Regions from separate parts of the Paraburkholderia edwinii genome, predicted to be linked through region 3. Evidence: predicted binding sites of a transcription regulator. Region 3 holds the regulator's gene; each other region holds the start of a gene.
What was found. Region 3 encodes HrcA, which represses chaperone genes, less so after heat shock. Its sites were predicted from a motif close to TTAGCACTCNNNNNNNNNGAGTGCTAA; they were not measured.

Region 1 (3,267 bases), 2.3 Mb from region 3:
TCAGTACCCCTTCCCACCGGTTCGAAGAAATTCGTTGTCATCCGGGACCTAAGGGACACTTTAGTTTCCGCCTACTTTAGCATTCGATACAGTCATGCAGTAATTGACAAGAGCCTTGCGGAATGGCGTGAGCGACTGGAAGCAAGCGACATCGGAAGCGGTCTGTTGATGTTGATGGAAGAATGGCTTCCGTCATCCGCGCGAATCCAGGAGTCGTGGGTGAAGTCCGGGGAAAATATCGTTCGCTATGAAGATCTGCTTCAGAACGACTTCGAAATTCTCGAGCAAGTGTTCATCCAGCAATGTGGGCTGTCTATAGGCACAGAACGGCTGCGAGAAATTGTTCACGATAATCGCTTCGAGAATGCGACTGGTGGACGAAAGCCCGGAGAGGAAAATCGTGATTCTCACGAGCGCAAAGGAATCGCCGGAGACTGGCGAAATTACTTTACGTCTGGTGTGACGAAGAACTTCAACGCACAATACGGGACTCTTCTCGTGTCGGCCGGATACGATCTGGCGGATTAAAGAATTCAGGTATGCCAATTCGCCTCCCACTTGCGGACGAAACTCTGCACGGTCTTCCTAATCAGGTGGTGGCCATATGCGGGCGTCAGAGTCGCGCGCTACGGCGCATGATTTAACGCGTCTGCCTTCGCCTTCGGAATACTTGCAGGCAATTACGGATTTCGCGCAAAAATTGCTCTCGGATGCCCGTTCCGACGTAGGCAAATGAGCTACCTCGATGGTTTGCCATCCCCGAAGTACAGCGCCTCGCGACGAAGTCGACGCGCACAATTGGAGTGCGGGTTTTCCCTGGGAGGGGGCGATCATTGCACATCGCGACTTTGACATGGCCTTGCGAATGAGCAGAGCCGTGCCTCGTCAGCGGGGCCGTGCACCTCAGTTTGAGCCTGCTATGTCGTTGTTTCGTCAGAAATTTTGAGCGTTGATAGGAATTCGAGACTGCTCGAGTTAAAAATGAGCGCCCAGGTTCAAAGCCAGGTGAATCTCGCCATGAGCGTCGCGCCGGGGCTGATTAAGCGTCATGTCGCTTCTTGAATTTGTCACTGCCCCTCCATATAATTAGCACTCGTCGCACCCGAGTGCTAACAATTTCTCCGGCCGGGCTCTCCGGCCGGGTTTGTCCTCAGCGTTCTTCAGTCTCAACCAAGAGAGGAGTATGTATGAACCTTCGTCCTTTGCATGATCGCGTGATCGTCAAGCGTCTTGACCAGGAAACCAAGACTGCTTCGGGCATCGTGATCCCCGACGCCGCAGCGGAAAAGCCGGATCAAGGCGAAATTCTGGCCGTCGGCCCGGGCAAGCGTGACGACAAGGGCAGCCTGATCCAGCTCGATGTGAAGGTCGGCGACCGCGTCTTGTTCGGCAAGTACGCTGGCCAGACCGTCAAGGTCGATGGTCAGGAACTGCTGGTGATGCGCGAAGAAGACATCATGGCTGTGGTGAACAAGTAAGTTCAACGTCCCCAGTTCATTCAAAAGCATTCAAGGAGTTAGAAGATGGCAGCTAAAGACGTCGTATTCGGCGATTCCGCCCGCTCGAAGATGGTCGAAGGCGTGAACATTCTCGCCAACGCAGTGAAGGTCACGCTGGGTCCGAAGGGCCGCAACGTCGTGCTCGAGCGCAGCTTCGGCGGCCCGACCGTCACCAAGGACGGTGTCTCGGTCGCGAAGGAAATCGAACTGAAAGACAAGCTCCAGAACATGGGCGCGCAAATGGTCAAGGAAGTCGCTTCCAAGACCAGCGACAACGCCGGCGACGGTACCACCACGGCTACCGTGCTCGCACAGTCGATCGTTCGCGAAGGCATGAAGTACGTCGCGTCGGGCATGAACCCGATGGATCTGAAGCGTGGTATCGACAAAGCTGTCACGGCCGCAATCGAAGAACTGCGCAAGATCAGCAAGCCGTGCACGACGAACAAGGAAATCGCGCAAGTCGGCGCGATCTCGGCGAACAGCGATTCGTCGATCGGCGATCGTATCGCTGAAGCAATGGACAAGGTCGGCAAGGAAGGCGTGATTACCGTCGAAGACGGCAAGTCGCTGCAAGACGAACTCGACGTCGTCGAAGGTATGCAGTTCGACCGCGGCTACCTGTCGCCGTACTTCATCAACAACCCGGACAAGCAAGTCGCCGTTCTGGACAACCCGTTCGTTCTGCTGCACGACAAGAAAGTCTCGAACATCCGCGATCTGCTGCCGGTACTCGAGCAAGTCGCAAAGGCTGGCCGCCCGCTGCTGATCATCGCTGAAGATGTCGAAGGCGAAGCGCTCGCTACGCTCGTCGTCAACAACATCCGCGGCATTCTGAAGACCGTTGCCGTCAAGGCGCCGGGCTTCGGCGACCGTCGCAAGGCAATGCTCGAAGACATCGCGATCCTGACCGGTGGCCAGGTCATCGCTGAAGAAACGGGTCTGTCGCTCGAGAAGGCTACGCTGGCCGAACTGGGCCAGGCGAAGCGCATCGAAGTGGGCAAGGAAAACACGACGATCATCGACGGCGCTGGCGAAGCTGGCAGCATCGAAGGGCGCGTGAAGCAAGTGCGCGCACAGATCGAAGAAGCGACGTCGGACTACGATCGTGAAAAGCTGCAGGAGCGCGTGGCCAAGCTGGCCGGCGGCGTGGCAGTGATCAAGGTTGGCGCTGCGACCGAAGTCGAAATGAAGGAAAAGAAGGCACGTGTCGAAGACGCACTGCACGCTACGCGCGCAGCCGTTGAAGAAGGCATCGTGGCCGGCGGCGGCGTTGCGCTGATCCGCGCTCGCGCGGCTATCTCGGGCGTGAAGGGCGACAACGCCGATCAGGACGCAGGTATCAAGATCGTGCTGCGCGCGATGGAAGAGCCGCTGCGCCAGATCGTCACGAACGGCGGCGAAGAAGCGAGCGTCGTGGTGGCAGCGGTTGCCGGCGGCAAGGGCAACTACGGCTACAACGCAGCGACCGGCGAGTATGTCGACATGGTCGAAGCCGGCGTGGTGGACCCGACGAAGGTGACGCGCACGGCGCTGCAAAACGCAGCTTCGGTCGCTGGCCTGCTGTTGACCACGGACGCAGCCGTGTGCGAACTGCCGAAGGAAGACGCTCCGATGCCTGGCGGTATGCCCGGCGGCATGGGCGGCATGGGCATGGACATGTAATTCGACGTCAAGTCGAAGCACATGTTCGGGGCGCGTTGAGAGGCGCGTTCCCGCTCAAAAAGAAAACCCGCAGCGTTTGAACTGACCCCGGGAAGTTGAGCAA
Region 2 (3,267 bases), 1.2 Mb from region 3:
TGATCACCTTCGGACGGATTCGATGCGGGCACCGACAACAGTGCCTGTGCGACCTGTTCAGGCGGCAGCGACATGTGCTGCGCCTGCGGATGGTTGAAAAATGCAAACTTGAGCGCGAACAGCAACGCAAACTTGATCGCGAGCACGATCGTGATGTCGCGTGCGAAGGTCGGGCCGCGTGCCCAGCCTGCGATGCGCGTCCACGTCCACGATGCGGCGCGCAGGGGGTTCCTGAGATTCTGCGTTATGGTCATGATCAGTTGACAACGACGTCATCCGGCAGCTCACGCTTCGCAGAGCGTAGCGTTTGCCGGATGCATAACGATTCTAGGAGCGCGTTCGCCGCGGCGCGTGGTGCGCGGTGCGGCATGAGGTCGCGAAGGCATCCTGACGATACAAGTATTGCGATCCGCGTTGCGCCAGGTCAAGGAAACGCGACGCCGGCCGTCTTGAAATCGTGGATGCGATGCGAGCGGAGACAAAAAAGCCCTACCGATCTTTTCGATGGCAGGGCTTTTTGAGTGTTGCTAACGAAAGTTCGGGAAAACCTCCGTTGGTGCGTGTGTTTCAGTGCCGGGACAGTGCCCGGCACTCATGCGTGATGCGTGGTTACGCGTTGTTATGCGTAATCAGCGAGTGCACTGCGCATCTTCTTCATCGCACTTGCTTCGATCTGGCGAATACGTTCCGCCGACACGCCGAATTCGTCTGCCAGTTCGTGCAGCGTCGAACCGCCCGAGCCGTCGTCTTCCACGTGCAGCCAGCGCGCCTCGATAATCCGGCGGCTGCGCGCGTCGAGCGACTCCAGCGCGGAGGCGATGCCGTCACTATGCAGCTTGTCGCGCTGGCGTTGGGCCAGCACGGCGGTCGGCTCGCTATGTGCATCCGCGAGGTAGGCGATCGGCGCGAACGACTCCTCGCCGTCCTCGATCTGGCCTTCCAGCGCGATATCGCCGCCCGACAAGCGCGTTTCCATCTCGGCGACTTCCTCGCGCTTCACATTCAGCTCTTTCGCGAGCCCTTCGATTTCGTCCGGCGTGAACGACTGCAAACCCTGCTTGTGGCTGCGCAGGTTGAAGAACAGCTTGCGCTGCGCCTTCGTCGTGGCGACCTTCACCATGCGCCAGTTGCGCAGGATGTATTCGTGGATCTCGGCCTTGATCCAGTGCATGGCGTACGACACGAGACGTACGTTCTGCTCGGGATCGAAGCGTTTTACCGCCTTCATCAGGCCAATGTTGCCTTCCTGGATCAGATCCGCGTGCGGCAGGCCGTAGCCGAGGTAGTTGCGTGCGATCGACACCACGAGCCGCAGGTGCGACAAAACCAGCCGCCGGGCGGACTCGAGATTGTTCTGCTCACGGAATTCCGTCGCGAATTGCCGCTCTTCTGCCGGCGTCAGCATCGGAATCCGGTTCACGGCCTGGATGTAGGCGTCGATGTTGCCCAGCTGCCCGGGCAGAAGCGAAGCATGCGCGAGCGTCAGTGCACCTGCCGAGCCGGCCTTAGCCGACAACGGGCTGAGAGTATTCGGAAGGGTCATTGCGTTACTCACGTAGCGTATTCCTTTGGATCAGACAAAACGCCGTTTTAAGCGGCGCCACCATGGGATGTTAGCACTCAAGTCTACCGAGTGCTAACACTTAGAGGCTCTAGGGTCATCCAAGTTCCCCTTTTTCCTATCGAAACCTAAATTTCAATAGCATTGTACCTTGCCTGCGAGATTCTCCCTAGCAGGTTAGGATTCATCCGCACTGCGGTTGTGGACATTTAGGGCGCATGATCCTTATGCAAAACGCAGAAGCCCGTGGCGGCGATGGCGGCATTTTTCACGGAACGATACGTGCTGCTGTCTCAAAAATAGTCGCTTTGCACTCAACTCACCTTAAGGTTCAACCTGCCAAATTCAGGGCGCAAGATGAACGAAAACAAAGAGTTTTGGCGTGATCTGGTACTAAAAAGTGTTTGCGCGGCAACTTTTCTCGGTCTTTCCGGGGTCGCGGCGGCTGATGAGTTCGGTGTTCAGGTAGCGGGCGGTTGGGCGGACCGTCACACGAGCAAGGTCGATCTCGGCTTTGTGTGGGACCCGAATCTGACCTGGTGGCAAATGGGCGACTGGCATTTCTCGCTGGTCGGCGAGGCGCATGCAGCCTGGTGGAACACTGGCGAAGGTAACGTGAACAGGAACATCGGCGAATTCGGCGTCACGCCGGTGGTGCGGTTCATCAAGGGCAGTGGCTGGATCCGGCCGTACCTCGAAGCGGGTATCGGCGTACGAGTGCTGACCCATGCGCGACAATCGACCAACTTCACGATGAGCTCCGCGTTCCAGTTCGCCGATATGGTGGGCGTCGGCTTCGGACTGGGTGAGAAACAGCACTATCAGGTCGGTTATCGCTTTCAGCACCTGTCCAACGCCAGTATCAAAGAGCCCAATCCTGGTATAAATTTCCAGCAAATCTACGTGCAGTACAACTTCTGACGACCGCGGCCGCTTTCGGCTCCGTCGGTGAAGGGGCGAATGCGATGGCCGCTAAAGTGATCGAGGCGATTCGCGGGCTCGAACGCGAACGCTTTCGTGCGATGGTCGACGGCAATGGGCCGCAGCTCGACGCGTTGCTGTCGGACAGCGTGATCTACGTCCATACGAACGGCAAACGCGAGACCAAGCAGCAGTTCATCGACGCGATCACCGCGGGCCGCCGCCGCTATCGCCAGATCGAGATCCAGTCGCAGGATGTGCTGCCGGTGGGGCGCGAGACCTGTGTGGTCACGGGGCGCGCGCTGATCGAGATGGAAGCGAACAACGGCGCGTTACTCTTTCCAATTGCTTACACCGCGATTCAGGCGCAGGAAGAAGGGCAGTGGCGGTTGATTGCCTGGCAGGCGACGCGCTGCGCGCTCGAGTGACGACGGGCTGGTCTGCCCGTTGCGATTGCCGACTTCTTTGCTCACGGTGTCACTGCAGTTCCGGTCGTGCCTTTTGAGCCAACCGTTCACGCGAGCAATCCGATCAGAACTGCCCGCGTCACGCTTTTCAGCCCGCCTTTTAGCTCGCCTCCTAGCCTCGTTCTCCCTTCTTCCGACTTCCCCTTGCTTCTTCTGAGCCTTGCTCGCCATCAGGCGACGTCAGGCCGCAACCCTGATCGGCTCGGGCGACAGCCATGCGGTAGAGCGGTTGATGCCGCTGACCACCGCGTCGATGACTGCCGTCGCCTCGTCGGCGGCGATGGCAGCACCGTGCCGCAGCGTGTCCTCGCCGACCCG
Region 3 (3,267 bases):
CGGCGCGGTATAGGGCTGCAGCCATTCGGCCTTGCCGAAGCGGGACTGAAACGTCACGCGGCACTCGACCGGTGTCAGTTCCAGCGCATGCATCAGCAGCGCTGCCGTTTGCTGACACTGCTCGTGGTAGGGATCGCCCAGGTCCAGCGTACGTTTGGGCACACCGTGAAAACTCAACACCAGCTTGTCCCCGGCCGCAAAATCCGGACGCCCGTGCACATGCCAGTAGTGATTCACCTGCGCCGCGAGCGCGGCGATATACGCGGGATGATCCGCATAGTGACGCACGGTGCGGATTTCGAGTTGATTGCGCATCCGCTTTAGCGCGCCGAACGCCGCGTCGAAAGCGGTGGCGGTGGTCGACGACGAGTATTGCGGATACATCGGCATCAGCAATACACGCTCGGCGCCCGCCAGCTTCAGCTGATTCAACATGGCCGGGATGTCAGGCGTGCCGTAGCGCATCGCGTAGTCGACGATCACCGTGTAGTCGTTCGCGTGCAATAACTGGCGCAGCGCTTCCACCTGCTTTTCGGTGTAGACCCTGAGCGGCGACCCTTCGGGCATCCATACCGCTGCATACTTCTTCGCCGAAGCGGGACTGCGAAACGGCAGGATCACCGTGCGAAGAATGATCTGCCATAGCGCCGCCGGAATTTCGACCACGCGCGGATCGGACAGAAACTGCGCGAGATAGCGCCGCACCGCGCCCGTCGTCGGTGCATCGGGCGTACCGAGGTTGATCAGCAGAACCGCGACGCGGTGTGCGACAGCAGACTGCAGTGGCCGCTCGAGATCAAAGCGCATAAATAACGGGCAGAGGCAAAGGGCTATGTGGCAAAGGTGAGCGCGCGTACGGCCGCTCGAGACCGTCTGAGATCGCTCCATGCGATCGAAGGCGGCAACGTTTCAGGTGAAGGCCATTATAGCGGCGCGGTTCGTGGCCGAAACCTGGCCATTCGGCAGATTGGCAAGCACCGCACAACGCAGCATCATGAAGGCAGGTATATGCATGGAAACGTGCGGCATACCGCACAGGGAGGCACCTACTGGCCGATTCACTGCTGGCTCACTGCCGATTCACTGCTGACTCAGCGTCAACGAAAGCAGGCGCGCCGTGATATCGACAATCGGAATCACGCGGTTATAAGCCATGCGTGTCGGTCCGATTACGCCGAGCGTGCCGACGATCGTACCGTTCACTTCGTACGGCGCCGTCACCACGCTCATTTCCTCAATCGGCACGAGATTCGACTCGCCGCCGATGAAAATCTGCACGCCTTGGGCGTGGCTCGATACGTCGAGCAATTGAAGGAGGCTGGTCTTTTGGTCGAACACATCGAACAGCTTGCGCAGCCGCGCCATGTCCGAGGAAAGGTCGGCCACTTCGAGCAGCTTGCGTTCACCCGAAATCAATACAGTTTCGCCGGTATCGGTTTCGTCGGTGCTCGCAGTAACCGCGGCATGCATCAGCGTCGTCATGTCGCCGCGCAGCTGGTCGATCTCTTCGCGCAACCGGCGGCGCACTTCGTCGAACGACAGGCCGGCGAAATGCGCATTGATGTAGTTCGACGCTTCGATGAGTTCGGCCGGCGAATAGTCGCGCTGCGTCGCCATCATCCGGTTCTGCACGTCGCCTTCGGGCGTCACGATGATGAGCAGAATGCGCTTGTCGGACAAACGCATGAATTCGATCTGCTTGAATACGTGGCTGCGACGCGGCGTCAGCACGACGCCGGCGAATTGGGAAAGGTTGGACAGCACGCTCGCCGCGGCCGCGACGATTTTTTGCGGCTCGCCCGTCTGCAGCGTGTCGGGCTGCAACGTCTTTTTGACGGCCCGTGTGACCGCCTCTTCGTCGGCGACCGATTCGACGGTCAGCATCGTGTCGACGAAAAGCCGGTAACCGCGCGGCGTCGGAATGCGTCCAGCCGACGTATGCGGGCTGATGACGAGACCGAGCTCCTCGAGGTCGGACATCACGTTGCGGATGGTGGCCGGGCTCAGTTCAAGCCCGGAGAACCGCGACAACGTGCGCGAGCCGACCGGCTGACCTTCGGCGATATACCGCTCGATCAGCGTTTTGAGGAGGGTTTGTGCGCGAGGATCTAACATGGCGAAAAATTTTAGCTCAATGACGACGCTGCCGCGAGCGTTAAGCGTACCTGCAGCGCGCGCCCCGCAATGCATTGCGCCACCGCGCCATGCGAAGCGCACCGCGCAGGTGCTCGCTCGCGCGCTTGCGAGGGCAAGCGCCAGCCGTTGTCATCAGCGCTTCACCATTCTAACGATAATCGGCTACATGCAAGCCAGCGGCGCTCACTCGCGCCGATGCCTGCCACGACCGCGCCTTCGGCCCGCCGCGCCCGTTCCTCCGGCGCGGGGCGACGGTTCTTTTCGGCCCGCAGCTATGGTGTAATGCCAGCATGCAAGTTACCAGCCAGTTCAAGACCGTTGCGCTCGTCGGGCGCCCGCAGACGCCCGGCATCGGCGAGCCGCTGACTCAACTCGCGTCCTGCATCGCCAGACGCGGGTTCGACGTCGTATTCGAAGCGCAGATCGCTCAGGAGATCGGCGTCACCGGCTATCCGGCGCTGCGGCCCGCGGAGATCGGCGCGCGCGCCGACGTCGCGGTCGTGCTCGGCGGCGACGGCACGATGCTCGGCATCGGCCGCCAGCTCGCGCCGTACAAGACACCGTTGATTGGCATCAACCACGGGCGCCTGGGCTTTATCACCGACATCCCGATCTCGGACATGCAGAAGATCGTCGTGCAGATGCTCGGCGGCAGTTTCGAGCGCGAGGAGCGTACGCTGCTCGAGGCACGCATCATGCGCGCGGGCGAGCCGCTCTACCATGCGCTCGCGTTCAACGACGTGGTCGTGAACCGCAGCGGCGTGTCGGGCATGGTGGAACTGCGCGTGTCGGTGGACGGTCGCTTCATGTACAACCAGCGCTCGGACGGGCTGATCGTCGCCACGCCGACCGGTTCGACCGCCTATGCGCTTTCGACGAACGGGCCGATCCTGCATCCGCAGCTCGACGGCATCGTGCTCGTGCCGATCGCGCCGCATGCGCTGTCGAACCGGCCGATCGTGCTTCCGGACCATTCGAATGTCAGCATCCAGATCGTGTCGGGCCGCGATGTCAATGTGAATTTCGACATGCAGTCGTTCACGTCGCTCGAACTGAACGACACGATCGAGGTGCGGCGCTCGCGCCATATGGTGCCGTTCCTGCATCCGGTCGGCTACAGCTACTACGCGA

Region 1: groES (co-chaperone GroES) is a predicted target of HrcA. The motif match lies at 1,087-1,113, and genes of this name have one in related genera.
Region 2: rpoH (RNA polymerase sigma factor RpoH) is a predicted target of HrcA. The motif match lies at 1,614-1,640, and genes of this name have one in related genera.

What each region holds. Positions count from the first base shown of each region.
Region 1 covers NZ_CP080095.1:3,702,266-3,705,532, reverse strand. The annotation lists gene KZJ38_RS16365 (sulfotransferase domain-containing protein) at 1-528, shown strand, start outside; gene groES (co-chaperone GroES) at 1,188-1,478, shown strand; gene groL (chaperonin GroEL) at 1,524-3,164, shown strand.
Region 2 covers NZ_CP080095.1:4,775,558-4,778,824, reverse strand. The annotation lists gene cydP (cytochrome oxidase putative small subunit CydP) at 1-254, opposite strand, end outside; gene rpoH (RNA polymerase sigma factor RpoH) at 620-1,555, opposite strand; gene KZJ38_RS21205 (acyloxyacyl hydrolase) at 1,919-2,482, shown strand; gene KZJ38_RS21200 (nuclear transport factor 2 family protein) at 2,527-2,910, shown strand; gene leuA (2-isopropylmalate synthase) at 3,130-3,267, opposite strand, start outside.
Region 3 covers NZ_CP080095.1:1,082,835-1,086,101, reverse strand. The annotation lists gene hemH (ferrochelatase) at 1-807, opposite strand, end outside; gene hrcA (heat-inducible transcriptional repressor HrcA) at 1,081-2,115, opposite strand; gene KZJ38_RS04760 (NAD kinase) at 2,427-3,267, shown strand, end outside.